Regions from separate parts of the Jeotgalibacillus sp. 10bf12 genome, predicted to be linked through region 2. Evidence: riboswitches for the same ligand, from Rfam matches in the RefSeq annotation. Region 2 holds a riboswitch; the other holds the start of a gene.
What was found. Region 2 has a riboswitch for FMN ahead of ribD (bifunctional diaminohydroxyphosphoribosylaminopyrimidine deaminase/5-amino-6-(5-phosphoribosylamino)uracil reductase RibD). Riboswitches for the same ligand answer to the same signal wherever they lie in the genome.

Region 1: linked by a shared signal. The riboswitch ahead of DH10bf12_RS02340 (ECF transporter S component) and the one ahead of ribD (bifunctional diaminohydroxyphosphoribosylaminopyrimidine deaminase/5-amino-6-(5-phosphoribosylamino)uracil reductase RibD) in region 2 are both predicted to bind FMN.

What each region holds. Positions count from the first base shown of each region.
Region 1 is NZ_CP200276.1:502,908-518,263, forward strand. It holds gene DH10bf12_RS02325 (SDR family NAD(P)-dependent oxidoreductase) at 1-772, opposite strand, end outside; gene DH10bf12_RS02330 (glycosyltransferase family protein) at 1,242-2,366, shown strand; gene DH10bf12_RS02335 (S9 family peptidase) at 2,411-4,195, opposite strand; FMN riboswitch at 4,545-4,679, shown strand; gene DH10bf12_RS02340 (ECF transporter S component) at 4,814-5,392, shown strand; gene pepT (peptidase T) at 5,471-6,697, shown strand; gene DH10bf12_RS02350 (hypothetical protein) at 6,717-6,917, shown strand; gene DH10bf12_RS02355 (hypothetical protein) at 7,241-7,783, opposite strand; gene DH10bf12_RS02360 (Alp7A family actin-like protein) at 7,794-8,972, opposite strand; gene DH10bf12_RS02365 (YIP1 family protein) at 9,300-9,911, shown strand; gene iadA (beta-aspartyl-peptidase) at 9,962-11,134, opposite strand; gene DH10bf12_RS02375 (DEAD/DEAH box helicase) at 11,145-12,578, opposite strand; gene DH10bf12_RS02380 (catalase) at 12,873-14,906, opposite strand; partial or broken gene DH10bf12_RS02385 (IS3 family transposase) at 15,077-15,356, opposite strand, start outside.
Region 2 is NZ_CP200276.1:2,498,998-2,514,353, forward strand. It holds gene DH10bf12_RS12975 (NCS2 family permease) at 1-897, opposite strand, end outside; gene ribH (6,7-dimethyl-8-ribityllumazine synthase) at 1,047-1,517, opposite strand; gene DH10bf12_RS12985 (bifunctional 3,4-dihydroxy-2-butanone-4-phosphate synthase/GTP cyclohydrolase II) at 1,530-2,723, opposite strand; gene ribE (riboflavin synthase) at 2,745-3,380, opposite strand; gene ribD (bifunctional diaminohydroxyphosphoribosylaminopyrimidine deaminase/5-amino-6-(5-phosphoribosylamino)uracil reductase RibD) at 3,381-4,481, opposite strand; FMN riboswitch at 4,590-4,724, opposite strand; gene DH10bf12_RS13000 (amidohydrolase) at 4,875-6,005, shown strand; gene DH10bf12_RS13005 (GNAT family N-acetyltransferase) at 6,291-6,842, shown strand; gene DH10bf12_RS13010 (SDR family oxidoreductase) at 6,872-7,519, opposite strand; gene DH10bf12_RS13015 (undecaprenyldiphospho-muramoylpentapeptide beta-N-acetylglucosaminyltransferase) at 7,607-8,683, opposite strand; gene DH10bf12_RS13020 (phytoene desaturase family protein) at 8,730-10,202, opposite strand; gene DH10bf12_RS13025 (glycosyltransferase family 2 protein) at 10,199-11,287, opposite strand; gene DH10bf12_RS13030 (lysophospholipid acyltransferase family protein) at 11,317-12,021, opposite strand; gene DH10bf12_RS13035 (carotenoid biosynthesis protein) at 12,018-12,770, opposite strand; gene DH10bf12_RS13040 (MATE family efflux transporter) at 12,872-14,233, shown strand; gene DH10bf12_RS13045 (SDR family oxidoreductase) at 14,244-15,017, opposite strand; gene DH10bf12_RS13050 (Ger(x)C family spore germination protein) at 15,092-15,356, opposite strand, start outside.

The sequences.
Region 1 (15,356 bases), 1.5 Mb from region 2:
CAAAATCTCTACTCTCCTCACCATCTTCAAAGATCATCAGATCGTTACCATTTTTAATTCTTGTTGAGAAAATGGATAGTATCCCTGTGTATGGATTTTTAAGTGATTGACCAGGACCATATACGTTTTGATATCTAAGCGCAACAGCCGGAATATTTAATGACTTCCCTGTCAGCATCACCAGATTTTCCTGGCCGAACTTTGTGAACCCGTAAACGGAAAGTGGGTTAATACGAGAATCTTCAGAAGTAGCCAGGACTTTTACTTCGCGTGAGCACTTAGGGCACTTCGCTGAAAAATCCCCTTTCGACAAATCTTCATCCGATCGGCTATCAGGGAATACTTCGCCATGGTCTTCACAAAAATACTTTCCTTCACCGTAAATAGCTCTTGATGATGCCACCACAATTTTTTTGATTTGCTGTTGATTTGCAGCAATCACATTCAGTAAATTCACTGTACCGTTAATATTGACATCAATATATTTTTCCACTTCATACATTGATTGGCCCGTTCCGGTTTCAGCAGCAAGATGTACAACAATATCAACATCTTTTAAAGCTATTTCAAGGTCCTCTTTATTTCTAACATCTCCAAATATGAATTCTACCCGGTTTTTTATCCGTTGGAATAATTCAGACTTTTGAGAGTCCTCACCATGAATCTGTGGTGAAAGATTATCTATTACTCTTACTTTGTATCCTTTCTCCAGTAACTTCATAGATAACGAACTTCCAATGAATCCCGCTCCACCTGTAATTAATATTCGCATGTTCTTACCTCCACTCCTTAATTCTCAATAAAGAACTTTAAAGGAAAAATAAAAAACAACCATTATGTTATTTTGTTCTTTAAAAAGAACGTTTTTCATATTGTAAACCCATTTCACTATAAAATCAATCATATTATAAAAGATTTTTGTGAATATTTTTCCTTTAAATTTATATGGTTAATTTATATCTATAAAACTTTCTTTATCAGCACGATCACTAATACCCAAAAGGGTGCTGTGATACATATACCTAGTACGCATCCCTTTGAAAATCCGGACTTCTCACTCATATTATTTATCCTCCCGACAGCTTTTAAATCTCACCTGATTTGTATTAGTGTAATTCATTTACAGAAAAAATTCTACACCGTTTGTTCTTTATGTAGAATATTTTAAGCATATATCTTCTTTTTTTCTTCGATATTCTTTATAATGAACAAAAGAACTAAAAAGAAATAGGAGTGATTTGATGAAAATACTGCTGATGGGTGTACAAAAAATCAAGTTTATGCCATATATCGACTTTTATCTCACCAACCTGAACACAGAGCAACATGAGGTTCATTTGTTATTTTGGAACCGTGATGGAAAAGAAGATTTGACAATTGATTCAAATATCGTCCTTCATGAATTTGAGCATATGCAGGAGGATGAAGTGTCGAAGGTTAAAAAAATCAAAGGCTTTATAAAGTATCGCAGACATGCAATGAAACTGATCAGAAAAGAACAATTTGATTTTGTCATTATCCTGAATACAGCAACAGGTTTTCTGGTGCAGGACCTTTTATGGACATCCTATCGAAAGAAATATATTTATGACTACAGAGACCCTACCCATGAAAACTTATTCTGGTACAAGTTACTGGTAGGAAGGATCGCAAAACATTCCTGCGTCACTTTCGTCAGCTCGGACGGCTTCAGAAAATTTCTACCTTCATACAATCATATTAATTCTTCACACAACCTTCTTACTGAAGCACTGAGAAAAAGAGACATAAGAAATCAACTGCCAAGAAAACATCATCCTGTAAGAATCCGTTACTGGGGAATGATCAGGGATGAGGAAATGAATAAAGTTTTGATTAAAAAGCTTGCTAACGACCCAAGGTTTGAACTTCATTACAATGGAAGAATGCAAAAGACAGGCAGAAATCTCGAAAGCTATTGTAAACAGCAGCAGATTCACAATGTATTTTTTCACGGTTCCTATCTTCCTCATGAACGTTACAAATTTATAAGAGAAACAGACATTCTGCATAACATTTATAAAGAAGATAAATTATTATCACAGGCAATGGGAAACAAATTTTATGACGGGATCATTCATTATATCCCTCAAATTTTCACAGCAGGGTCTTTCATGGGCAGAAAAGGTACTGAAAGCGGAACAGGGATAGAGTACGATCCTCAGGACCCTGATTTTGCAGACAATTTGTATAACTACTACGTTTCGATGAGGTGGAATCAATTTATCAAAAATTGTGATGATTGCCTTGATCAGATTTTGATTGAATATTACCAGGGGCAGCAGATTCTGCAGAACATATTTGACCCACGTTCTGAAATCATTAAACCCTCAAAAGCTACTTCATAGTATGATACAGGCTGAGACGTACTCGTCTCAGCCTGTTGTAAATATCAATTAATATATTGATCAAAAAACGCCAGCACTTCCTCATACACCATCATCTCATTCGCCTTCTTCGAAAACCCATGCCCCTCATCATCCAGCACCAGGTACTTCACATCACGCCCTTTTCCTTTCAGCGCTTCAACAATCTGATCGGATTCCGCTTTCACTACGCGCGGATCCTTTGCACCCTGGATAACGAACATTGGTTTTGTCATGGAATCGAGGTATTCGATCGGTGAGTCTTTAGTCAGTCTCTCTTTATCCTCTACCGGATCCCCCACCCACTGCTTCATGACAGGCTTCCAGTGTTCCGGAACCGATTCGATAAAGCTGAACAGGTTACATGGTCCGAAAATATCTACCACTGCTTTGAAGTAGTCTGCGTGACGGCCGTGGAGTAACAGTGCCATGTAGCCTCCGTAGCTTCCGCCCATGAGCAGGACTTTGTCGCGGTCAGCGAGTCCTTGTTCGAATAGATACTCAAGTCCTTCGATATTATCAAGGCGAGGTCCGTGGCCCCAGTCACCCTCTACCATTTTCGAGAACTTTAATCCATATCCTGTCGAGCCGCGGAAGTTTGGTGCGAAAATGCTGTAGCCGCGGTAGACCAGGAATTGAAACAGCGAACGGAATGTTGCACGTTCTGCTGCCTGTGGTCCTCCGTGGGGCCACAGAATCACATGACCATTGCTGTTTTCAGGTTTCGCTTTAAAGAACTGTGCTTCGATTTCGAGACCATCAAATGATTTGTAAGTGTGAAGCTCCGGCTCCGCCATTTCTTCTTCTTTTACACCCGGCACGTTGTATTTTGTCAGCTGCTTCCACTGCCCATCTTTTCTCATATAAATGTTTGCCGGTCTGACAGCGGTTCTGCCTGCGAGGTAAAGGTTGCCTGAATCAGCTACCTTCAGTCCTGCAATTTCAGTGGTTGGAATATCGATTTCATTTAATGACTCTTCTTTCAAATCAAATTGATAGAGCTTATCCTTTACTCCTTTTTCAACGCTGATATAGAGACTATTCGATGACTGATCATAGTGAACGCCATCGAAGTCTTCCATTTCAATCGCAGCCACTTTTTCAAATGATTCATCCTCTAGGTTAAAGCGGGCAAGATAGGAGAAATCTTCCCCGTAGTTCGTGGTAAAGTAAATCAACGTATCAGATACGAATTCCACACCTGAAACCGTATGCTGTTCTTCACGGTCCGGTGTCAGATAAACTTCCTGACCATCTTTTTTTACGAATGCCAGCACGTATGTATTTGCATAGTGCTTTACATAAACAACCGCCTGTTCATCAGGGCTTTTTGCTGTCAGGTACGTTGCTGCATCTTTACCTTCATGAATAATCTTTTCTTCTTGTTCCTTGATGTCATAGCAATATGACTTCAGGTAAGTCTGATCTTCTTTAGTAGAAGTATAGTACAGTCGCTCCCCGTCTTTACTCAGGTTCAGCCCCATATGACGTGCGCCTTCATGCGTGCGCAGCGGTTCAAGACTTCCACCCGTTGGCGGTACTGTATAGATCTGACCGTTCTCGTCCCCGTCCTGATCCATAATAGCAAGTATATATCGTCCCTGTTTGTCATACGCAAGCTCTGAACAGCTTTGATTATGGAAACTGAGCGGGTATGGAAATGCATTCGGCAGATCCATTGCCCAGAGATTATATTTCCCGTTTAAATTTGTACTGAAAACGAGCTGTGTTTCTTCTTTATTTACTGTAAATGTCTGAATGCCGAATGTCTGAAAGAAGTTTTCGACATCAGGCTGTCTGAAGTTAATCATCTGTTAAAATCCTCCCTGTTTGTTTCGTTCTCCGTAATATTCTATCTATTGATACTAAACTCCTTTTTTTAGTTGAAATTAGTAGGGATGATTTTATGCAGGCTGCGACTTTTGCAGCCAGATTAGAGAATAGAGCATTTAAAAGTGTGAGCAGCTACTTCAACAGTCTGAGTATGTCATTCAACCCGGGTGTGTCGCTACCTCAATCAGCGTGATACAGCACTCAACACGTCAGATACGTTACTCAAGCGAAGAATTTCATATCATCTCCGCGATGGACACCAGCCAAAACTTTTAAATTGAATCCTCATTCACTCTGCGCTATACTAAAATCCTAAACTAAATATCGTTCCATCTTCAGGGCAGGGTGAAATTCCCGACCGGCGGTAAATGTAAGAGTGAGCCCGCGAGCGAATAGGGAGCTATTTGCTGACTCCGTGAGAACCGGAGGCCGACAGTATAGTCTGGATGGGAGAAGATGGAGGCAAGAATAAGGGATAAGCGATAAGCTGACCCTTTATTTCGTGCTGAATTCTCCCTGCTGATTGCGCCGAATCTGCAGGGTTTATTTGTGTACGAAGCCGAAACTTCTGTGTGGAACGAGGACAGGAGCTACTCATGTTAAAAAACACACAACTTTTAGTTAAGCTATCTATGCTTAGCGCATTGGCATTTTTACTGATGATGCTCAATTTTCCACTTCCGTTTTTACCGGATTTTTTGAAAATTGACTTCAGCGATGTGCCAGCTTTACTTGCAGCAATCATGTTTTCACCAATGGCTGGTGTGATTGTTGAAGCACTAAAGAACATTCTGTACTACCTTTTTAAAGGCAGCGGTGTACCAATCGGCGAGCTTTCAAACTTTATTGCCGGATGCGCATTCATTCTGCCTGTAGCGTTCTTCTATCACAAACGCAAAACAAAAGGCGCACTTGCCAAAGGACTTGTTGCCGGAACTGTAATCATGGTTCTGCTGCTTGCAGTACTCAATTACTTTTTGATTCTGCCTGCATATGCGTGGTTCTTTGGAATGGATTACATGCTTGATCCAGCTGTTAAGTTAGGACTGACAACCGGCGCAATTATTCCATTTAACTTGATCAAATCAGCATGTGTCGCAGCACTATTTATTCCGTTATTCGTAAAACTGAAGCCGTGGATCCGTCAGCAGTCTATGCAAACCGGACCCGTTTAACAATTAAGCACCAGTCGGGCGTTTTCCTGACTGGTGCTTTTCCATGCTATAATAAAGAAAAATGCTGGAGGTTAACTCATGCAACAGAAACTGATGGACCGCTTGATTACATATGCAAAAATTGATACACAATCTGATCCGGATTCACCTTCTACACCTTCCACTGAAAAGCAGTGGGACCTGCTTCGCCATTTAGAAAAAGAGCTAAAGGAAATTGGCCTGGAAGAGGTTGAAACAGATGACCACGGTTATCTAATGGCTACCCTTCCTGCAAATACTGAAGGTGACATCCCAACAATCGGATTCCTTGCGCACGTGGATACTGCGACTGACTTCACAGGAACAAATGTAAATCCACAGGTAGTTGAATATAACGGTGGAGATATTCAATTAAATGAAAAAGTGACGATGTCTCCGGCTGAATTTCCGGAGCTGAGCAAATATAAAGGTCATACACTCATTACTACTGATGGCACTACGCTATTAGGCGCTGATAATAAAGCAGGTATTGCTGAGATCGTGACTGCAATGGAGCACCTGATCCAAAACCCTGACATTAAACACGGAAAAATTCGTATTGCTTTCACACCGGATGAAGAAATTGGCCGTGGTCCTCATAAGTTTGATGTTAAACGCTTTGATGCTGACTATGCTTACACAATTGATGGCGGCCCACTTGGAGAGCTTCAATACGAAAGCTTTAATGCAGCCGGTGCAAAGCTGACGATTCATGGAACGAATGTTCACCCTGGAACAGCTAAAAATAAAATGGTGAACTCACTTAAGATTGCAATGGAACTGAATCAGATGCTTCCTTTAGACGAGGCACCTGAATTCACTGCCGGCTACGAAGGTTTCTTCCATTTAATGCAGATAAATGGAGATGTTGAAAAAACTGAGCTTCAATATATCATCCGCGATCATGACCGCAATAAGTTTGAGAAGCGCAAATCTATATTGCAGCGCGTAGCAGATGAAGTAAATGCTAAGCACGGTGACGGGACTGTGGAACTGTCTATTGAAGATCAGTATTACAATATGCGTGAAAAGATTGAACCTGTGCACCACATTGTGGATATCGCTGAAGAGGCAATGAATGCACTCGGTATTGATGCGATCATTGAGCCAATCCGTGGTGGCACGGATGGTTCACAGCTTTCATATATGGGACTGCCAACACCGAACGTTTTCACCGGCGGGGAGAACTTCCACGGGAAATTTGAGTATATCTCTGTGGATAACATGGAAAAAGCGTCTCAGGTGATTGTTGAAATCGCCAAACGTTTTCCACATGTGGATAAGTGATTATTGAAAGGGGTACATTGTGGACTTAAGAAAACTTGATTTAATTTTAAGTGTCGTTTTACTGATTAATTCTATCCGGATTTTTTATCTGATTGTGACTAAAGAAGATCCGGTTCCATTTGATTATATGGTGTTATTTTTCTCTACTGTCGGAGCTGTTATTTTATTTATGAACAGCCGCCGCAGGAAGATGAAAGAAGAGGGTCGTTTAGAGGAATAAATTTTGATGGCGGGACATTTAGAATGTCTCGCTTTTTTAATCGCTACACTACACTTCAGGTAGACGCTTTCCGGACGGTTGTTGCTGAGCCTCCTCAGTCTTCGCCTTGCGAGGTCTCAGCTTCCAACTAATCGTCCCGGAGTCGCAGCCTTACGCTTCGTTCCACTGAATTGGTAATTCATCAAATCATTTTGTTTTTCAAACATGACTAAACACTCTTTTGTTCATAACTACAATTTTTATTTTTAGTATTTTTATAAAATATGTAATTTTATTAATAAAATAAAAAGGAATCTATAACCAATAGATTCCTTTTTAATCATTTATTTATTCATTTTATCCAAGAAACTTCCTAATAAATCATCTAAATCTTCTTCTTTTTCTTCCTGAACCTCTTCACGCTCTATTTCGATGGAGTCAATTTGATCAAGGTCATCAAATTCAGGCGTTGGCTGAACAGGCTGCGCTGACTGTGGCTCTCTAACAGGCTGTTGATCTTCTTCCTGCAGGTAAAGCGCCTCATCTACTGATAAAGAGGTACTGTTCATGGATGCCAGGATTGCTGTCGCTCTCACAGGATCATTTAACAGTTGATAGACGATGTTACCAAGCAATGCTTCAGAGTGTGCATGTCTGAGCCATGCCCGCTGTTCTTTGGATAACTGCTTAGGGATTGGTACGGTAATCGTCTCCCTTTCTTTCTGAGAGTTCTTACCGAGACCTTCAAGTGCAAATTCCGCAATTTTACTTGAGAAGTTTCTTTTTTCAGCTTCTTTCAGCCTTTGCAATTCCCTCAGCAAATGGTCCGGTGTATCAGAAGGCAGGCGAAATGTAATCGCCTGGCCCTTCTTAATCGTACCACTCATTTAGTACACCTTATTTTGAAGCTGCTTTCGCTTCAGTTTTCTTAGGAGCAGCTTCCTTATTATTTCTGCGCACAAAGTCATTGATCAGCTTATGATAAGCGTTAGCCATCATCCAGATGCTTTCTTTTTCATCTTCAAAGAAATCAATGTTGTAGCCATCCAGATTGTTATTGAGCGTCTTTAAGTACTCTTTTAACACCATCGAACCACCACCGACAAAATAGCAGATTTCTGTCTGTGAATTCTTAGCCCATACGTTACGAAGGTGACGGTATTCTTTCTTCGCCAGGTCAAGAAGGATGCGGTCAGTAATATCATGCACACTTGTACGTGACCCCTTAACCATGATGTGGTTGCGGTCATTTTTCTTTGTGATGATGTCTACTACATCACGGCGCGTATCCAGCTCTACACCATGGCGTGAGCGGATCTCTTCACGAATTGCTTCAAGTGATTCAGATACACCCAGGTTAAAGCCCTGTGCCTTATCATCGTCAACGTTTCTGTTGCGGATAACTGCGATATCTGTTGATAATCCGCCGATATCCTGAATTAGAATCTGCTTATCAATCAGGTCACGGTTAATGATCTTACCTTCGTTGTCCATCACAAGGTTAATAAATGCGGCAAATCCCTCAGGGTATACTTTTACTTCTTCAAATTTAATATTTACTTTCTTACCCTGGAACTTAGGTGTTACCAGGAATTCCACCTGATGTACCGATCCCAGAAGCTGAGAACGGAAACCTACGTCCTTGCCCTCTTTTACTTCTCTAAGAGGAAGTCCTGTTCCGAGTGTATAAGTTGCATCAATCACGTTATTTTTCGCTTCAAAGCCACTCTCAGCACGTGCTGCATCAAGTGCAATACTTGCAAATAGCAGTACAAGCGACTGATCTTCCTCTGATTTGCTGCTGCCAGGGTCCAATTCTGTCGCATTGTCACTCTTTGTTGCAAGATTACCAACACGGTAAATTGCGTTGTTATCCTGTAGGGCAGGGGAGTGCACACGGATATGTAAGCCATCCAGTGGATCTTTTTCGTGAAGATCTTCAATTCCGATTACCGGGCGATCCTCGCGATCTCTTGCAATAACGTTAGGGATATTTAGTTCATAGTCTGATTGGCCAAATAGAGCTTTTACTGAATCATTTCCAACATCAACTGCTGCAATTCTTGTTTTAGTCATAATAAACCTCCTGAAATAAATCTACGGATTAAATCCGCTCCTATTAACTTTATATAAGAGTCACTGAAACGTCAATCAATCTTAAGTACTGAAAAATCTGAAACGTTGTATACAAATAAGTATACATGTTTACCATTACGTACACATGCTGTTAAATCAGCATGTGTACAATATTGTTTACATGTTTACATAATTGTATACATAATGTTTACAATTTGTTTACAAGTATACGTTTTTGTATACAATCTATCTTTTCTCTATTTTAAGGAAAAATATGAAACTAAATGTAAGTACATCCGTATTAAAATGATAGGGAGGCGTTAGAAAATGAATCCATTTTTAACAGTTTGGTTCAAACCAAAAAGCACAACAGAATATATAATGGAAAATAAAACGATTAGATACTCCATTATCCTATTTATCCTGTCTACATATTCAAATGTTTTAGGAGGATTACAGGAGTCAGGCTTTGTCGTAGGCTGGTCGCCATGGTTAGTCACAATATTAATCATAATAGCCGGTCCTATCCTTGGGGTGATGGGGTTTTATGTAGGGAGCTGGCTTTATACGATTGTCGGTAAATGGATGAACGGGAGTGGGACGTTACACAACATGAGAAAAGCAATTGGTGTGACAGCCATACCTAACCTTGTCCTGATCCCTCTTTTATTAATATATATCCTCATCTACGGAGAGCTTTTTTTTCAGAGACCTGCGTGGAATGAGTTTACTTCACTGCCAACAGGGCCCTCAATGATATTAAACTTGATCACACTTGCAATCGGTATGTGGAATGTAGTAGTTGTTAGTAAAGTGATAGGAGTTGTACATGGCTTTTCTAGCTGGAGAGGGCTCGGGGTTTCACTTGTTATCGCTGTATCGCTGGGAATTCTCGCGATCCCGTTTATCTTTATCATTACTGGATTGATGCTAGCTTAAATTCATAAGAAAAAGCGCTTCTATATAACTAATTTCAGAAGCGCTTTTTGCTATTCAAACGTACCTTTAATAACAGCTTGTTGATGATCCACCATTAACTGTCCCATCGCTAACACACTGTCAATCAGGTAATCGTTTTGTTGTAAAAGAACAATATCAGCATCTTTTCCAACTGCAATGTCACCTTTTTGTGAGAGCTTTAGAATCTTAGCAGGGTTTCTGGTAATGACCTGAATCGCTGTACTAAGGGCGATTCCTTCATCAGTTACAGCGTCACGAACTGCTTCGAACAATGAGGTAACCTTGCCTAACTGCAGCCCGATTAACTCACCATCCTTATCAAAATCAGGAAGGCTTGCCTGACCATCAGATGTAAATGTAATCAATGCTGGATCTACGCCTGCTTCAAGCATTTTTTTCAATGCCAATGAGGACTTCACTTCCCCTTCCTCAAGAAACTTAGGAATTGTACTAGTTGTAAAGTCCACATATCCACCTTTTTTCGCATATTCGATCCCCGCTTCAAATAAATGAGGGTTCCGGTTAATATGAGTTGGATAGAACTGCTTAATCGGTATATCAGTTGTTTCAACCACCTGCTCTATCAACGATAAATGGTCATAGCTATCCCCTACATGAATATTAACGATGCCTGCCTTACCGGATAACATACCACCAACCCTTGCAGCAGATGCGATTTTAGCGAGCTCCTGAACAGTTGGTTGTGAAGATCGGTGGTCTGAGATGGCAATCTCTCCTGCGCCAATGACGCTATCGATCAGAATAAGATCATCTTCTATCTGTCCGGTCAGCGTTTTGACAGGAACCTGATATGAGCCTGTGTGCACATAACAGGTAAGTCCTTCTTCCTCAAGCGCTCTGGCTTTGGCAATGAGCGATGGCATTGTACGCGTTGTTCCGTCAGTACCGATGACCCCTACGAGTGTAGTGACACCACCGAGTGTGGCGTCTGTCAATTGCAGTTCAGGCGTACGCGTTTTATAGCTGCCTTCTCCTCCCCCGCCCATAATATGAACATGGGCGTCAATAAATCCGGGGACAGCGATCTTTCCATCCGCCTCGATTAGTGTAAGGCCTGGAGTGTGAGGAGGTAAGTCAATATGATCTTCAATCGCTGCTATGCGTTTATCAGCAATTAAGATATCTTTTACTCCAAGATGGTCAGGGCTATATACATCTGCCTGTTTAATCAGTGTTATCATGAAATCCCTCCTACTTTTTCGCAGGATATACCTTAAGCTTCTTCCCTTTAATCGTTGTTTCTTTTAAAGCACTGATGACCTTATAGCCTTTGCCATTATGAATTTCAATAAATGAGCAGGTCGGTTCGATCGTGATAATACCAATATCATCTGCCGTTACACCATCAATTGAAGTAATGGTACCGACAAAATCTCCGGCTCTCAGTTTTTTCTTCTTGCCGCCATTTATATAGATCTTTAAGATGTCTTCACTTACTTTTTCAATGGCCGCTGTTTTTCGTTCCTGCTGTTCTTCCATCTTAGACCAGAATGCACCAATATCAGCAGGTGGCACTGAATGAAGTTCAGTTAAGTCAGCGTTAGTGTAATCAATTATAGCTGCAAGGCGGTCATCTTCCCGACCTTCTTCAACAAATGAAACTACTTTACCGCTCTGACCTGCTCTTCCTGTTCTGCCGCTTCTGTGGGTGTATGCAGGAAGCTCAAGGGGCAGATCGTAGTTCAGAACTAACGATACATTAGCTACGTCGATGCCACGGGCAGCAATATCTGTTGCAATAAGATATCTGAAGTCTCCACGCTTGAATTCATTCATCACGTCAAAGCGCTCTTCCTGGACCATACCGCCATGAATTTTGTCGCAGGAATATCCCGCACGGTCAAGGCGCTCTGTTAATTCATCTGTGCGGTCCTGTGTTCGGCAGAAGATCATACATGTATCAGGGTTTTCACTCATTGTTATCTGCTTTAACAGCTCAAATTTCTTTTTTTCTTCTGTTTTCATGTAATAATGCTGAATCAGATCTTCCACTTTATGCTGAGAGGCGATTTCGAAGCGCTCAGGCGTTTTTAACCATTTAGCAGCCAATGACTCTACTTCCTCAGAGAAAGTCGCTGAGAAGAGCGCTGTGAGCCTCTCTTTTGGCATGAAAGCCATAATCGCTTCAACCTGTTCGATAAATCCTCTGTTAAACAGTTCATCTGCTTCATCAATGATGACATATTTTAACTTTGAAGGATCAAAGGTACCTTTTTCGAGGTGGTCCAGTAGTCTGCCCGGTGTTCCTGATATAATATGCGTTTTTTGTTTCAGTTCAAGTTTTTGTTTTGCAAAAGGCTGTCTTCCGTAAAGTGCTGCTGCTTTCAGGCGTTTGAAACGGCCGATCGCCAGTGCATCAAGACGGACCTGGTCTGCCAGTTCGCGTGTTGGCGTGATGATCAGTGCCTGAGGTTTATTTTCCTCCCAGACGACTTCATCACTGATTGGAATCACATAAGCGGCTGTTTTACCGCTCCCTGTCTGTGCTTTTGCCATCAGGTCGTGTCCAGCTTTTATGGCAGGAATGACCTGCTCCTGTACTTCTGTTGGTGCTGTATATGAAAGCTTCTCAAGTGCTTCTGTAATGGAAGGGCTGAGATTAAATTGTTGCCAGGTGTTTGTCATGTGTTGCTCCTTTATTGAGTGATGCTGTTTAGTATACCACGGAAGACACATAAAAAAGAGGCTCGGACATATTAAATGTCTGAGCCTCTTAAAACGTTTCGCTACGCTTCAGGCGGATGCTTTCCGGACGGTGGTTGCTGAGCCTCCTCGCCTTTGGCTGCGGGGTCTCAGCTTCCCACTAATCGTCCCGGAGTCACCGCCTTCAGCGAAGCTGCACTTAGTGTTTTCATAAAAGAAACCGTGCTATTTAAGGTCTTTAATCATACCTCAAATTCTGTTCAAATATCTAATACTTCAAACTTCACGACTCCAGTGACGGTGTTCTTTGATTGCTTCAATAAATGAATGTGTAAAGCTGTCTGCATCATTGCCATGTACGACACCAGGGCTGTCCGCAATCTCATTTGCTTCAAGCCACTTCGTTCCTTCATGCGTTGCACCGATTGGCTTAAAGTGCATAAACGCTTCATTCAGGAAGTAGGAGGTCGTCTGAACGAATTTTTTGCTGAGATCCTTACCACCTACTGCGTATAGTGCATCATAGAGCACAGAATCTGCAGTCAGGAAGGTCTGATCCACTTTCAGTTCAGAGCCGTCTGCACCTTTCAGTACACTCATGGTTTCACTCACCACTTCAATCTCTACACCTTCACTTTCAAGCTTTTCGACGATTGAAGGTACATTACCTTCAAACCCGTCACCTGCAATCAGCAGCACTTTACGCGTTTTTGCAGATTTAACTGTGTTTTCCTGACTTAGTGCAGGTGAAGACTTCGTTACACCTGAATCATTGCCCTGAGGTGCTTCAAGACCGATGTTTTTAGCTACTTCAGTTGCAAGCTCCATGCTGACATTTGCAAACATATCAACGACCTGCCGTCTTACTGACTCACTTTTAACTTTACCAAGCTCAAAGCTGAAGGCATTTGTCATATGCTCTTTTTCAGGCGCACTCATACTGTTATAGAAAAGGGTTGCCTGGGAGAAGTGATCCTTAAAGCTGTCACTTCTTGCGCGGACCTTACGCCCTTCCATCTTCTCCTGATAATGCTCAAATCCGCCTTCTTCCGGCGTTGCTGGCTCAGGCGTATTGTTCTCAAGAGAGTTCTTATGATAGGCTACTTTACCTTTATTAATGGTTTGTCTGCCATAGCCGTCACGCTGGTTGTTAAAGAACGGGCATACAGGACGGTTGATCGGAAGCTCATGGAAGTTAGGACCGCCAAGGCGGATCAGCTGCGTATCTGTATAGGAGAACAGTCGTCCCTGAAGCAGCGGATCGTTTGTGAAATCAATTCCCGGCACAAGATGCCCAGGATGGAATGCAACCTGTTCTGTTTCTGCAAAGAAGTTATCCGGATTACGATTCAGTGTCATTTTACCAACGATTCGTACCGGTACATCTTCTTCCGGCCAAAGCTTTGTCGGATCCAGTACATCAAAATCAAATTTGAATTCGTCTTCTTCAGAAACCAGCTGAACGCCAAGCTCGTATTCAGGATAGTCACCGTTTTCAATTGATTCAAACAGATCTGCTTTATGGAAGTCAGGATTTTTTCCGTTCAGCTTCTGCGCTTCATCCCATACAACCGAATGCGTACCAAGTACAGGCTTCCAGTGGAATTTCACAAAATGCGCTTTTCCTTCCGCGTTAATAAAGCGGAATGTATGAACGCCGAAGCCTTCCATCATCCTGTAGCTTCGCGGGATTGCACGGTCAGACATCGTCCACATGACCATATGGGCAGATTCCTGATTATTCGCTACAAAATCCCAGAACGTATCATGGGCTGAAGCTGCCTGCGGAATTTCATTATGCGGCTCAGGCTTTACTGCATGGACAAGATCCGGGAATTTAATTGCATCCTGAATAAAGAAAACAGGAATGTTATTTCCAACAAGATCGTAGTTCCCTTCTTCTGTATAAAATTTCGTTGAAAAACCACGCGCATCACGTGCAAGGTCGGCTGACCCTTTAGATCCTGCTACTGTTGAGAAACGTACGAATACAGGTGTTTTCCGTGAAGTATCTGTTAAAAAACCTGCCTTTGTCACATCTTCAAGTGAGTCATATAATTCAAATTCACCGTGGGCACCTGACCCCCGCGCGTGAACAATTCGTTCAGGAATACGCTCATGGTCAAAGTGGGTCATTTTTTCTCTGAAGTGAAAGTCTTCGAGGAGGGTCGGCCCTCTGACACCTGCTTTCAGTGAAAATTCGTCTTCTGATATTTTAAGCCCCTGATTGGTTGTCATCTTTTTACCGGAGTCATCTGTTTTGAACTGTTCAAGCTGCTGCTGCTTTTTGTTCGGATTTTCATTACTCAATGTAGTTCCTCCTTATGTAAATTTGTGATGAATCTGCCTTTATCTGTTTCCCTGTTAATTGTTTCGACAAACAAATTATGATGAGAATTTCAGAAAATAAAAAGCACCCCACTTTAAAAGTGATGAACTGCGCCCTGTCAAGTAGACAGTAAAAAAGAAAAAGGTTAGCACTACGCTGCGGCCTGGTACCGATACTCCATTGGTGCCAGGTTGTTTAATTTCTCTTGATAACGTCCCTCGTTGTAAAACCGCATATATTGATCAATGTCGTTGACCAATTCTTCATAACTCTTGTACTGTTTCAATTCATACCTTTCACATTTGAAGTGCCCGAAGAAGCTCTCTATCGGCGCGTTGTCGATGCACTTCCCAACGCGAGACATACTGCGCGTGATCCCTGCTTCTGTCGTGATGTAGCGGTATTCCTTCGAGGTATACTGTGACCCACGG
Region 2 (15,356 bases):
AACTGTTGAGACAGTTGGGCTTGAACCGAGTATGCCGGAACTGAATGCAGACAGTGCATTCGCTTTCAGTGCACCTGGATATTTTTCAGGCCTTTTAATAAAGCTTGTATGACCATGGACAAGACCAATGTTTTCAAATACAAGAACCATTGTCATTGAAAAAACAGCGATCCAGAATGGGATCTGAAGCCAGCTGTCAAAAGAAAGTTGGAACCACACGACTGACTCTGATGACAATTCTGAGCTACCTGCACTATCAGGTGTAATCCCCATGATGAATGCCAGTCCGGTACCAAATAGTATTGTCCATAAAAAGTGACCGGGTACATTTTTTATAAACAGAACCAACGCTACTAGTAATGTAATAATCGTAGCCAGTGCCTGAGGTTCATTAAAATGACCAATCGCAAGGATTGAATTTTCTCCCTGAATGACGAGTGACCCTTTTTCAAGACCGATCAGCAATAAAAAGAATCCAAGACCAACCGTTATAGCATCCTTCAGCGACTGAGGTATGGCCTCACTCAGCACACCTGACAGTTTCGTAAATGCAACAATTACAAATAATAAACCTGAAAAAGTCACGATTGTTAACGCTTCCTGCCATGTGAAACCCATTGACTGAACCAATGTATAGGTGAACATTGCGTTAATCCCCATACCCGGAACCAGAATAATCGGTGCCTTTCCTATGAATGCCATTAGAATACAGCCTAATGCACTCACAGCAATTGTCGCAATCACTGCACCTTCAAATGGCATACCGGATTCTGATAAAATCAGTGCATTGACTGCCACAATATACACGATAGTAAAAAATCCGATGAAGCCAGCGGTCACTTCTTTTTTAACTGAAGTGCCATGTTGTTCTAACTCAAAAAATCCTCCTGATTTCATTATATAGCCTGCCTTTGCAAGCGCCCTCTCCCTACCCGCTCAAACCGTCAGACGGCGAGCCACAAGAGTTTATTATACGATGTAAAGATGTTGCTGTCATCCTTTTCACATAAAAAACCGGCTATCAGCATGATAACCGGTAAAAATTCTTATACATCCATTCTTTTAAACAGACTAGCCATTTCGATTGCAGCAGTAGCAGCCTCCCAGCCTTTGTTTCCTGCTTTCGTTCCGGCCCGCTCAATCGCCTGTTCAATAGTATCAGTTGTAAGTACACCGAAAATAACCGGCATACCTTCATCAAGCGCTACCTTTGCTACACCCTTTGAGACTTCATTACTCACATATTCAAAGTGAGGTGTAGCGCCTCTGATGACCGTGCCAAGTGTAATGACAGCATCATATTTTCCTGACTTTGCGAGTCGCTGTGTCACGACCGGGATTTCGAATACACCAGGTACCCATGCAACGGATACGTCAGCTTCTTCTACACCATGTCTTTTAAGCGCATCCTCTGCCCCGCTTAATAACTTACCTGTAATAAATTCATTAAACCTGCTTACTACGATTGCTACTTTTAATCCTGATCCTGATAAATGACCTTCATAGACTTTTTTCATTGAAAATTCCTCCTATAGATTCAGCATGTGTCCCAATTTGGATTTTTTTGTTTCAAGATACTTTGCGTTTTGTTCTTTTGTTGGCATCTGAATGGCAACACGATCAGTTACCTCCAGCCCATAGCCTCTGACTCCAGCAATTTTTCTTGGGTTATTTGTTAATAATCTCATTTTTGTTACGCCAAGATCTTTTAAGATCTGAGCACCAATTCCATAATCTCTCAGGTCGGCTGCAAATCCGAGTTTGTGATTCGCTTCAACAGTATCGAGTCCTTCTTCCTGCAGTTTATAAGCCTTCAGTTTATTAACGAGACCGATCCCCCGGCCTTCCTGGCGCATATAAAGCAGAATACCGTTCCCTTCACGCTCGATCTGTGACAGCGCTGCATACAGTTGAGGACCGCAATCGCAGCGGTTAGAACCGAATACATCCCCTGTCAGACATTCTGAATGAACCCTTACCAGCACTGGTTCTCCTGCTTTAATATCACCTTTAACTAATGCAACATGCTCCTGACCTGTCAGAATCTCAGTATAAGCAACTGCCTGAAATTCACCAAATTCAGTTGGCATAAAAGTTTCAACTTCACGTTTTACCAGCTTCTCTTTATTTCTTCTGAAGGCGATTAAATCTTCAATTGTAATCAGCTTCAGGTCAAACTTTTTTGCGATTTGTTGTAATTCAGGTACCCGCGCCATTGTGCCATCCTCATTAATGATTTCACAAATGACACCTGACGGCTTAGAGCCGCTTAAAATGGCCAGATCTACAGCTGCTTCAGTATGGCCGGCTCTTTTCAGCACGCCACCCTTTTTGGCAACGAGTGGAAAAATATGCCCCGGCCGCTTAAATTCGGCCGCTTTCGCCTCATCATCAATCAATGCTCTGACCGTTAATGCTCTCTCCGGCGCACTGATGCCGGTTGTCGTATTTTTGTGATCAACACTGACTGTAAAAGCTGTGCCGTGCGAGTCGGTATTTGTGTCAGTCATAGGTTTCAGCTGAAGTTCTTCGGCACGTTCTTCAGTAATCGGGGTGCAGACCAGTCCGCGCCCTTCCGTAATCATAAAGTTAATCATTTCAGGTGTTGCTTTTTCTGACAATCCGATAAAATCGCCTTCGTTTTCACGGTCTTCATCATCAACTACTATGACCGGCTTACCGTTTCTAAGATCTTCTAAAGCTTCTTCGATTGTATTGAACATATCATCATGCCTCCTGTGTCTTTACATAAACCCATTCTCTCTCAGATAAGATTCATCTATTCCGGTTGATTGTGGGTGCATTAAATTCTGAACATACTTTGCGATCATGTCACATTCTATATTTACTTTACTGCCAGGCGTTTTTGAGGCGATGATTGTGTCGTCAGCTGTCTGCGGAATTAATGAGATCATAAACGCATTTTTTTTAACATCAAATACGGTTAACGAAGTTCCATCTACTGCAACTGAACCCTTCATCATAAAATATTTGATTAGCTCATCAGGTACCTGAATATAAATATATATCGCATTTTCTTCTCTTTTCATCGATTGAATAACGCCTGTACCGTCTACGTGTCCACTGACAAAGTGACCCCCAAACCTTCCACCGGCCGCCATTGCACGTTCAAGGTTCACCTTCGATCCTTTTTTTAATTCATGCAGCGTTGTTGACTTCATCGTCTCAGGCATTACATCCACTGAAAATTGATGCTCTGAGAGGTCTGTGACAGTCAGACATACGCCATTAATAGAAATACTGTCGCCGATTTTAGCATCATCCAGAATTTTATGGCACTCAATTGTCAGGATCATAGAGTTTTTGCCTTTTTGCAGGTTGTGAACCATTCCAACCTCTTCAATTAAACCGGTAAACATTTATTCATCTCCTTTTGGAATAGCAGTGATCTTAAGGTCAGTTCCAACCATCTCAGTGTGTTCGATCTTCATGTTGAATGCTTCATTCATGTGCTCAATACCAGTACCACCGATCACTCCTTTAGCATTCTGACCAGTAATCATTTTTGGTGCTATATAAGTGATGAATCTGTTAACTGTTTGCGAGTGTATAAACGATGCGTGGATTTCACTTCCGCCTTCAACATAAACAGAATGAATTCCCAGTTCGAAAAGGTAGGTTAATACTGACTCGATCTGAATGGGATCTTGTTCTAATCTGTAAACAGATACATTTTTAAGTTGATTTAAATCAAATTCTTTATTCCGGTCTGCATTACCCCCGCATATCACATGAACCGCGGATTCCCCGTCATGCAAAAGTTTTGAGTGAATTGGAATTGAGAGCTGAGTATCAAGAACAACTCTGTACGGCGATACCCCGCCTTCCGGAAGCCTGACGGTTAATGATGGATCATCATACTTAACTGTATTTACTCCCACCAGAATAGCATCATGCAGATGTCTGTCTCGATGAACATCTTCTCTTGCTTCCGGTCCGGTCACCCATTTACTGTGACCGGCATTAGTCGCTGTTTTTCCATCAAGGGACATCGCTGTTTTCAGGGTGACAAAAGGCTTTTTATGCTTCATTGCATAAAAGAAATATTCATTCAACGCATCAGTTTCTGTCTGGCAGACACCGGTCACTACTTCTATTCCGGCATCGATTAATTTTTGGATCCCGCGGCCTGATACTTTTGGATTCGGATCTGTACTGCCGATCACGACTTTCCTGATCTTCTTTTCAATGATCAGATTCGCGCATGGTGGTGTTCTGCCATAATGTGAACATGGCTCAAGCGTTACATAGATTGTAGCGTCTTCTGCCAGATGTCCAGCCATCTGCAGTGCAAGAACCTCTGCATGTGCCTCACCCGGCTTAAAGTGAGCGCCAATTCCAACCACTCTTCCATCTTTGACGACTACACTTCCAACTGCAGGATTTGGAGAAGTCTGTCCCTGCGCAGCCTCAGCGAGACTAATTGCTGTTTTCATCCATTTTTCATACAAATGCACCATCTCCCGGTAACGTCCATACGTATATTGTGGGATAAATACAAAAAACTCCCGCACTTGACGGGAGTTTGATCATGACGAAATAAGCGTTCAACACATGTGTTGAAACGCAATTCCTTTCTCCCATCCAGACTATAACTGTCGGCTTTGGAATTTCACCAAATCCACCGGTAACACCGGGTCACGGACTAAGAGCAGATGCTCATCACCGCCGGTAGGGAATTTCACCCTGCCCCGAAAGGTACGTTATTTTATTGTCTTACTATTATGTCGGATATCTCTTATATTTGTAAAGGAAACAGTACTCAATTTAGTATTCTTTCTGAAAATTCTTTTCTCTTTAAATTGGTTAAAGTAAAATTAAGTTATAAATCGATTACTCAGGAGGGCTGTCACATGAAGATTTTACTTAAGGATGCGGTTGTTTACCCAATTACTTCTTCAATGATTCAGTATGGTGATGTTTTAATTGAGAACGGCATAATAAAAGAAGTTAATGACACAATATCAGGACATCCGGATGCAAGAGTGATAGATTGTCAGGGACAGCATTTAACACCGGGTCTGATTGATGTCCATACCCATTTAGGTCTCTATGATGAAGGTACCGGATGGGCAGGAAATGATGCCAATGAATCAATTGAGCCAATGACCCCTCATATTCGTGCAATCGATGGCGTTTATCCGCTCGATGAAGGATTTTTAAATGCACGTTCACATGGGGTTACAACAGTGAATATACTGCCAGGGAGTGCAAATGTCATTGGTGGTATTACTGCGATTATTAAAACGAATGGAAAAACAGTTCAATCCATGATTGTTAACCCGGAATCCGGCCTGAAAATGGCGCTCGGAGAGAATCCGAAACGGATGCATTCAAACGGCTCTAATGATTCGATCACACGCATGGGAATTATGGGGATGCTAAGAGAGCAGCTCTACCTGGCAAAAAACTTTGACGGCACAAATGACCTCAGGTTGAGCGCACTTCAAAAAGCTTTGAGCAGGGAAATCCCGGTTAGAATTCACGCTCACCGCGCAGATGATATTGTTACTGCAATCAGGCTTGCTGAGGAATTTAATCTGGACCTGAGGATCGAACATTGTACTGAAGGACATCTGATCACAGAAGAAGTGAAACGCTCAGGAGCGAAAGTATGTGTAGGTCCTACTTTCACCAGAAAATCAAAAGTGGAACTCAGAAACAAATCATGGAAAACGTATCAGGTACTCCATGATGCAGGAATTGAAGTATCAATTACAACAGACCACCCCTACACTCCTATTCAATACTTAAATGTTTGTGCAGCGATCGCAGTACGCGAGGGATTATCCATCCAGGCTGCACTTGAAGCCATTACCATTAATCCTGCAAAAAATCTTGGAATTGGTGATAGAATCGGCAGTATTGAGTCTGGAAAAGAAGCTGATCTGGTCCTCTGGAGTGAGCATCCACTGCATTTTATGTCTTCACCAGTATTCACGATGATCAAAGGAGATTTTGTCTATCAGGATCAGAAAAAATAATTTTTAAATAAGGCAAAAAAACTATTCTCAAATGCACAATTTTTTTGTATGATTTAGATGCAAATATGTAGAAGAAACTGAATAAGTTTACGATACAAAGATGCCATAAGACTGTCATTTGAGTCTGTTATGGAGGGAAGGCAAATGGTGCGCCACCAGCTGATCAGCTGGTTCTAGTGGGTTCGATTCCCACCCCGAAATTTTTTATGAACGCAATGAAAAATTTCGAGGGTGGTGTTCTACAGGTCCTGTCAGGATACTGCCCTTTTATGGAGGGCAAAAACCATGATAAAAAAACGTGACGTACACGAAAGCCAGGCGCTGTTTGAGTTAATGACGCATCCCGACGTATACCCTTATGTCAGACAAAAAGCATCTTCTTCTGATGAATTACTGTTTATGATCAAACAGATGATAGAAGCGGAAGACCGTGGTGAGGTTATTTCAAGAACGATTATAGATGAATGGGGAAATCCCGCAGGTACGATCAGTTTATTTGATGTGCAAAATAATAGCGGTTTTCTCGGCACCTGGCTTGGAAAGCCTTATCACGGTCTCGGATACAACCAGGCTGCTAAAGAAGCTTTTTTCAATGAATTATTCTACGAGCTTGGCATTGAAAATGTATACCTCAGAATCAGAAAAACAAATCTCAGATCACAAAAAGCAGCAGAAAAACTGCCTTATGTTGTATCGGCGAATGAAACGAATAAAGCACTATATGAAGAGATTAATAGAGAAGAAAATCTGTTTAATCTTTATGTGATCTCTAAAGATTTATATACATTCGTTCATATGCGTACGCAGAATGAAACTGAAAACGCACTTGAAGCATAAAATCACCGGACACTGGTCCGGTGATTTTTTTATGCTCTATTCAGTGCTGTAATCATATCTTCTTCATCATTTAATATCTCCACTGCTTTGTTGTTCAGGTTATCGTGTTCAAGCGCTAAAACAAGTACTGCTGCAACATCAGCCCTCGTAATTTCCCCCGAACGGTCAGTTAGAATCTCTGCAGCTCTGATCTTTCCTGTTTCTTTGTGGTCTGTCAGCAGTCCGGGTCGAATGATTGAATAGTTTAAACCGCTTTTTTCAAGATGCTTATCTGCACTATGTTTCGCATCATAATACGCCTTCATGCCATCACTGATCTCCATCGACGTCAGATCACCTGCACCGATTGCACTGAGCATCACAAATTTTTTAATTCCTTTTTTTACGGAGAGATCAATCGCTTTGATTGCTCCTTCTTCGTCTACAGCTTTCGTTTTATCGTCACCTGTATGACCTCCGGAGCCTGCTGCGAATATTACCGCATCAACTTCATTAAATGCCTCTTCAAAATCACCTTCAAGGTCACCAAGCACCGGAAGGCCGCCCAGCTTTTCAATTTCTTCAAACTGCGATTCTTTTCTGACCATCCCTCTTGCATAATATTTATTTCTTTTAGCAAGCTTATCGATTGTAAGTTTTCCTGTTGTTCCGGCCGCCCCGATTACTAATACGTCCATATATTAAAACCTCCCTATGATTCAATGTTTTTCTTTTCCCTATCTGATCAGGGGTAAACGGATTTAGCATTCAAAAAAAACAGCGGACTAATGTCCGCTGTTTTTTGATAGCTGCTTAATTTCCTGTGCCATTTGACTGATCGTGTATGAAGGAGGTGCTTCATCCATCTTTTCAATCATTGTCCACTGCTGATCCCTTAACTGTCTGACAGCAGTGAGCAGCGTTTCAGTTGTTAATTCTTCTTCCTCAAGCTTTAGTGCAAAGCCCTGCTGAACAAAAGAATTAGCGTTTAATATCTGGTCTCCTCTGCTTGCTTCTCTTGAAAGAGGGATTAGAATCATCGGCTTTTTTAATGCCAGAAATTCAAAAATGGAATTCGATCCTGCTCTTGAAATAATTAAGTCTGATGCTGCGATCAGATCCGGTAATTCACCGGAAACAAATTCGTACTGAATATAATCGGGGTTCTGATTTTCAACGACATTTCCTTTACCACACAAATGAATAATAGAATAGTGCTCTGTTAATTCAGGAAGTGCATTTCTCACAGTTGAATTAATCCCCTTGGCACCAAGACTGCCGCCCATGATTAAAATGACAGGCTTAGTCTGGTCCAACCCTGCAAATGTCATGCCTTTTTCTCTTGATCCGTTGAAAAGCTCCTCACGGATAATTGCACCTGCGCAGGTGGATTTTTCTGCAGGGACATATTGCAGCGTTTCTCTGAAAGTCGTATAAATCTTCGTCGCAAAAGGCATTGCTAATTTATTTGCAAGGCCGGGTGTTACATCAGATTCATGGATGGCCACTGGTACTCCAGCCATTTTTGCAGCCAGTAAAACCGGTACAGATACAAATCCGCCTTTAGAAAAAATGACATCAGGCTTTATTTTTTTGATTTTCATTAAAGCCTCTACGGTACCAGCGAGAACACGGAAAGGATCTGTGAAGTTTTTCATTGAGAAATACCTTCTTAACTTTCCGCTTGAAATACCGTGGTATGGAACATCAGGAAATTTTTCTGTGATAATGTCTTTTTCAATTCCATCTCTCGAACCAATATAAGAGACATGCCATTTATTTTTCACAAATTCAGGAATGAGTGCAGTGTTCACTGAAACGTGACCTGCCGAACCTCCGCCTGTAAATAATATTTTCTTCATGTGATACTCCAATCTAAAAATTCATTACCCGTCTATTATACCTGAATCAATTCAAACGAAAAGAGCCGTTTTCCTTTATAATTGAATCTGCTACATTCAACCCACTCATCACGACCATTGGAGATCCGCCTCCAGGATGTGTGGAACCCCCTGTATAATAAAGATTATGAATAAATCTGCTCTTATTACCCGGCCTTAGAAATGCATCCTTCATTGAGTTTGAAGAAATTCCGTAAATCGACCCTTTATAAGCTTTAAACAAATGTTTTAAAGAGTCAGGCGTAAATACCTTTTCGTATTCAAGCTGTTCACTGATCGGAATCCCTTTTTCCTCCAGTTTACGGTAGATCTTCTCTTTATATGATTGAACATCGGGTATTTCTGCTGCAGGCGCGTTCACAAGTATAAACAGATTGCTGCCTTTTGTTATGCTCCTGTCTGTATAAGCACTGTGGCTGATATAGATTGTCGGATCATTTGGCATTTTTTTATGTTTAAAAATATCTTCAAACTCCTGATCGTAATGTTCAGGAAAATATACCTGATGATGATGGATATCCGGCTGAAATTCTTTCAGTCCTGCTAAAATGACAAAAGCTGAAATGGAGGGCTCATACAGATCAAGCTTCCGGTCTGTCAGGCCTGGACGATCAGACTCTTTTATCAGATTTTTTGTTGATGTTACAAAATCTCCATTTATAATGATCTGATCGAATTGAAAAGTACGTCCGCTTTCAGTCACTAAAGCCTGTGCATATTTCTGCTCAACTGTCAGTTCCCGGACTGTTTCGTTAAAAACGATTTTTCCGCCAAGTTTTAAAAATACGTCTTCAAAAGCTTCTGCAATTTTTGTATTTCCACCCTTAACAGTAAATACACCCGAAACCATTTCAAGATAGCCAATCATCGCAAAAGTGGCAGGACTCTGATAAGGAGAGGAACCTATATAAGTCGCATATCGATTAAAAACTTTTTGGATATTTGGATTCGAGAAATATTTCTGGTTGAATTTATACAGTTTCTCAAACGGTCTGACACGCATAAAAGCCTTTGCCATGGCAGGATCAAGAAAATTGCGCAGTGATGTAATGGCTTTTGGGAAAAATGCTTTTTCAGAAATGCTGTACAGCCGTTCAATTTCTTTCAGGTAATCCCAGTATAAAGAAGCAGCCTCAGGGTCAATTTCATTAAGCTGTTTAATCATTTCATCCGGATGGACTGATTGAGTAAAAACTGTACCATCTGAAAAAATATTTTTAGTATGACGTTCGAGCCGGATAAACGACAGGTAGTCATTTAAATCGAACCCCGTTTCCCTTAAAACATTTTCAAAAACCCACGGCATTGTAATCGTATTTGGTCCAAAGTCAAAGTGATACCCACCTGATTTTACCGGCATCATTTTCCCGCCGGCATGGCCGTTTTTTTCTATGATTGTAACCTGATACCCGCTTGACTGGAGCCTAATGGCTGCAGAAAGTCCGCCAAGACCGGCTCCGACGATACATATCTCCTTCATTGGTAGATCCTTCCCTTCCATTTATACCCGCTGCCGTTCAATCCTTTTATTGCAGCAGCACACAGCAATATAACTAAAGCAATTGCAGAGAATGGTATCAGTAAAAAATGAAGCTTCGACTGACCGGTGGCAGCATCAATTAAAAATGTTTGTAGAAAAATAATGAAGAGTGGAACAGTCAGCAGCCATTCACCGTTGAATACACCTATAAAAAATAGAGGAAGCGGAATAAAATAAAAGCTGATATAAAATAATGCGACAAGAAACGCTGCAGGTACAGATCTTCCAATCCCTGTAAAGATGTTTTTTGTGAAGCCTTCCCATACTTCCGCATTTGTCTCATACATGTCACATGTGACTGATTTCGTTACATTGCTCAAAATGCACCTGAAGCCATTTTTCTTTAAAGTTCTCGTTATATGTATGTCCTCTACCAGCGAATGCCTGACTGCATAATGCCCACCTGATGCTACATAAGCATTTTTATCAAATAACATAAATGCGCCATGAGCGGCTGTAAAAGCAGGTTTCGTTGTATGATTTGCAATGATATTTGGCAAATGAAAAAACACAAAAAAATGCTGAAGCGGTACAAGTAACTTCGCAAGAAATGTTTTTGCCGGAAATTGAGGGAAACCGGTAATTAAACCCGCCTGATTTTTCTTCATCAAATAAAGTGCTTTTGAAATGGCATCCGGCTCAAGTCTGACGTCCGCATCTATAAAACAATAGAAATCTCCTGTCGCCTGTCTGCTCAGCTGATGACAGGCAAATACTTTTCCCACCCAATGTTTTGGAAGTTTCTCTCCCTGAATGACTCTGATCTTACCCTTATATGTATCAAGAATATCTTCAGTCCGATCCTCAGAGTGATCATTTAAAACGATAATTTCTTTATAATGGTGAGTAGTGTTTAAAACAGATTCAATGACGCCTGCAACATTTGATTCTTCATTTCTCATTGGAATCAGTATGGAGACCTTTGAAGACTCATCATCTGATTGATCTTTCAGGCGTGGCATTGTGATTATATTCAGGATTGTGAGCAGCAAAAATACCATGAGAACAACTATATATATAACCACGCTTCAATCCCCTTTACGATCATTTTTCTTTACTTTCTCTTTAATACTTCAAGCCATTCACTGGATGTCTTAAAACCATTAACGAATCCCTTATAGCGATGTAGATCCTCATTTATAATATCTGCTTTCACCTGATTGAGAGACTTCTCAAGTGACTGCAGAAAAAAATCACTCATATCATTTCTATGCATATTATTCATTTCTTCAATTGTGATGGACTTTCCGATCGAGATAAAAAGTTCAGGACGCTGGTCATGACGGAAAGTATAATAAGCAGTAACAGGAATAATATCGACATCTTTATTTTTTTCTGCCAGATATGCAGGACCGTTCATAAACGATAACGGGCGTTTTTCGAGATGCTCTTCTTTTCCCTGAGGAAAAATCCAGATTGATTTCTTCTCTTTTAATTTCTCATCAGCAAATTTGAGACTTTTGATCAGAGATTTCGGTGAAGCCGGATCTACAGGGAATGCCCCGATCTTAGAGAAAAATGAGAATTTCTCAATCCCATCTTTACTCATCATGGCATAAGCATCTTCCTTTAGTAAATATCTGTTTAAATAAAAAACAATTAAACCATCCCACCAGCTCGAATGGTTCATAATATATAATTTTGCTCTATCTGATGGTTCATGTTCACTTTTTACATATACTTTATAAAAATGCTTTTTTAATTGCCAGGTCAAGTATTTACCGAGGACAAATTCTGTTCTTGATGATTTTGTATTCATTTAATCCTCCTCTTTAATAGCAGGTAAATCAGATAAGTGATTAAAAGACCAGATCCTGTAACCAGGATTGCAAAATACAACTGATAAGCGAATGCTGTAATGACAAACATAATAATCATTAAGATATAGAGCCAATTAATCCGCTTAGTCCACGTCTTTTCAGTTGGCGCAACTGCCATGAAGTACACAATAAACTGAATAATAAATGATACATAAAACCACGCGATGAAGTTTTGTGTAGGAATGTCATAGTAAGGTCCGGTATCATCCCATACCCAATACTGTTTAGCCTGATAAGCAACCGGGTCGATAATAAGATCCATACACACCGCCAGAAGTGAAGTAATAAACGCAAAACCCAAACCTTTGAGAATGCTTTTAGGTTTATTCAAAAATCGGGTCATTAAACTAAGTGAAGTGAAAATGACCATTACCCAGGCAAATCCGATTGTCAGGGGAACACCAAATACCTGTATCCCAAAATCCTGTTCATAGTGATAAGCGCCAAAGATGATCCCATATTCAACACCTAATGACTCAGCCCACATCGTAAAGGCCATAATTAGTATACTAATTGCTAACCCTCTTATATTTCCAAGCACTTTCATCCCGTAGTAAATTGCAAGAATTCCTGATAAATATAAAAATACTGCATTGGCCCATTCTAAGAATGGAGGCAGCAAATCAAATGCCACCAAAATGACGCCAATTCCATACCATACTAAAAAAACTTTCCACACGACATTCATCCAATCACCTTCCAGACCTATATAATAGTTTGTTATGTTATAATGCTCTGAGGTTTAAAAACTAGTCACTTCATGTGTAACAGAAAGCGAGCCGGATTTTAATGGAGCAAACATTTACTCTGAAACAAAAGCTGAAACAGTTTTCAATTATTTTAATACCGATTTTAGTTACTCAACTCGGCTTATTTGCAATGAATTTCTTTGATACAATTATGTCCGGACAGTATTCAACCGCAGACCTTGCAGGTGTCGCAATCGGTTCATCGCTATGGATGCCGGTCTTTACAGGTCTATCCGGTATTTTACTTGCAGTAACACCGATTGTTGCACAGCTCATCGGCGGTAAAAAAGAAATGTATGTAAAAAACACAGTGATTCAGGGTATTTATCTGGCTGTGATTATGGCTGTTATTATACTGATCGCAGGTTTTATTGTTGTAAATCCGATTCTGTCTGCGATGAACATTGATAGCGAAGTAAGGAGAGTTGCAGGTCTATATCTTGCCGCACTTGCTGCAGGTATCATCCCGCTTTTTGTCTATAATGTTTTGCGCTCCTTTATTGATGCACTGGGATTTACCAGAGTAACGATGTATGTAACGTTAATGTCATTACCGCTGAATGTTGTATTTAACTATATTCTGATATTTGGAAAGCTAGGTTTACCTGCACTGGGTGGGGTTGGTGCAGGAGTTGCTTCTGCGATTACATACTGGCTGATCTGTCTCATTTCGATCGCCATTGTACATCGTAATCGTCCTTTCAGTGAGTATAATGTTTTTCGTATTAAAGCAAAAGCAGATTTCACTAAATGGAAAGAGATTTTGTTAATCGGAATTCCAATCGGTTTCTCTATCTTCTTTGAGACGAGTATATTCTCTGCTGTTACATTATTTATGAGTGTATATACCACTGAAGTAATTGCTGCTCACCAGGCAGCCATTAATTTCTCTTCATTTTTATATATGATCCCTCTCAGTATATCAATGGCACTTACAATTGTCGTTGGATTTGAAGCAGGTGCAGGCAGAATGAAAGATGCCAGAACTTACAGTTATATGGGTGTATCCATTGCGGTTTTAATTGCTGCTACAGGTGGCATACTGACATTTTTATTCAGAGATGCAGTTGCAGGTATCTATGTGACTGATCAGGAAGTCATTAGTCTTGCGGCACAATTCCTGATATTTGCAGTACTATTCCAGTTATCAGATGCCATACAGGCCCCGGTACAAGGGGTATTAAGAGGTTACAAGGATGTAAATATCACACTGATTATGACCATGATCTCATACTGGGTGATCGGATTACCGGTTGGATATCTCCTTGCTAACTATACCGACTGGGCTTATTTTGGTTACTGGATTGGTCTGATCGCTGGACTTACAGCAGGCGCGATCACATTGACGATACGCATGATTATTATACAGCGTCATAAAATGAATGCAGCTCCCGGAATTTAACCGGGAGCTTTTATTTTCTGTAAATTTTACCTAAAACATCTTTTCCACCAGTAACTGGAATAATGGCACCTGTGATAAATCCGGAATCTTCATGAACTAAAAATGAAAGCACTCTGGCAATATCTTCACCGCTACCCGGTCTACCTACAGGGTTTTCATGATCATCAGAACCTGTTGCATCATCAATACCAAGTTCTTTCCAATCTCCTTCAATATCACCTGGACAAATCATATTTGCAGTAATTCCGTTTTCAGCTTCTTCCATCGCAATTGTTTTGGTCAAGGAAGCCAGTCCGCTTTTTGCAGAAGCAAAAGCTGAACGATAGAGCCATCCCGGGGCACTGTCAACTCGGTCATAACCAAACATAATCAATCTGCCCCACGCCTGGTCACGCATCATAGGAATAATATTTTTTGATAAATAAAATACCGCATTTAAATTACCATTGATCATCTGATCCCATTCTTCATAAGAATAATCCGTCATTTTTTTTCTTTCGGCAATATATGGACCTGCATTATGAACCAGAATATCTATTTTATCAATTTTGTGATCTTTAATTTGTTTTACTAAAGACAAACTGCCTTCCTTCGATGCAATATCGGCTTTAAGCGCAATGCATGGCTTCTTACTCAGCCGACTGAGCTCAGATGCCAAATGAATTGCATGTTCATCATTTGACCTGTAATTAATGATAAGCCGGTAACCAAGAGAGGCAAGATAGCCTGCTGTAAACTTTCCAATTCCTTTGGAACCGCCCGTTATTAACACTGTTTTATCCATTGACTTCAACTCCATACAAGATTCTTACTATCATTGTATGGATAAACGTTTAATGAAAGCAAATATTAACACGTTTAATCAATAATACCTGTACTTGACAAAGTCATTTCCACATCAACCTGAACCGGTATTTTGGCAAATTTATTATGCCACTCCTTTTCATCCCACTCTTCAGGCATTAAAGCAGCAGTCATTCTGCCGATTCCTAATATATCTGACTGATTTTCCTGAATTATTTTAAAAAAGTCTTCAGTATCTTCTTTAAGAGTCTGCTCCCACCATTTTTCAATTGAAGATAACTTTTCTATTCCAATCAAATGATCTGGACCATATTCAGTT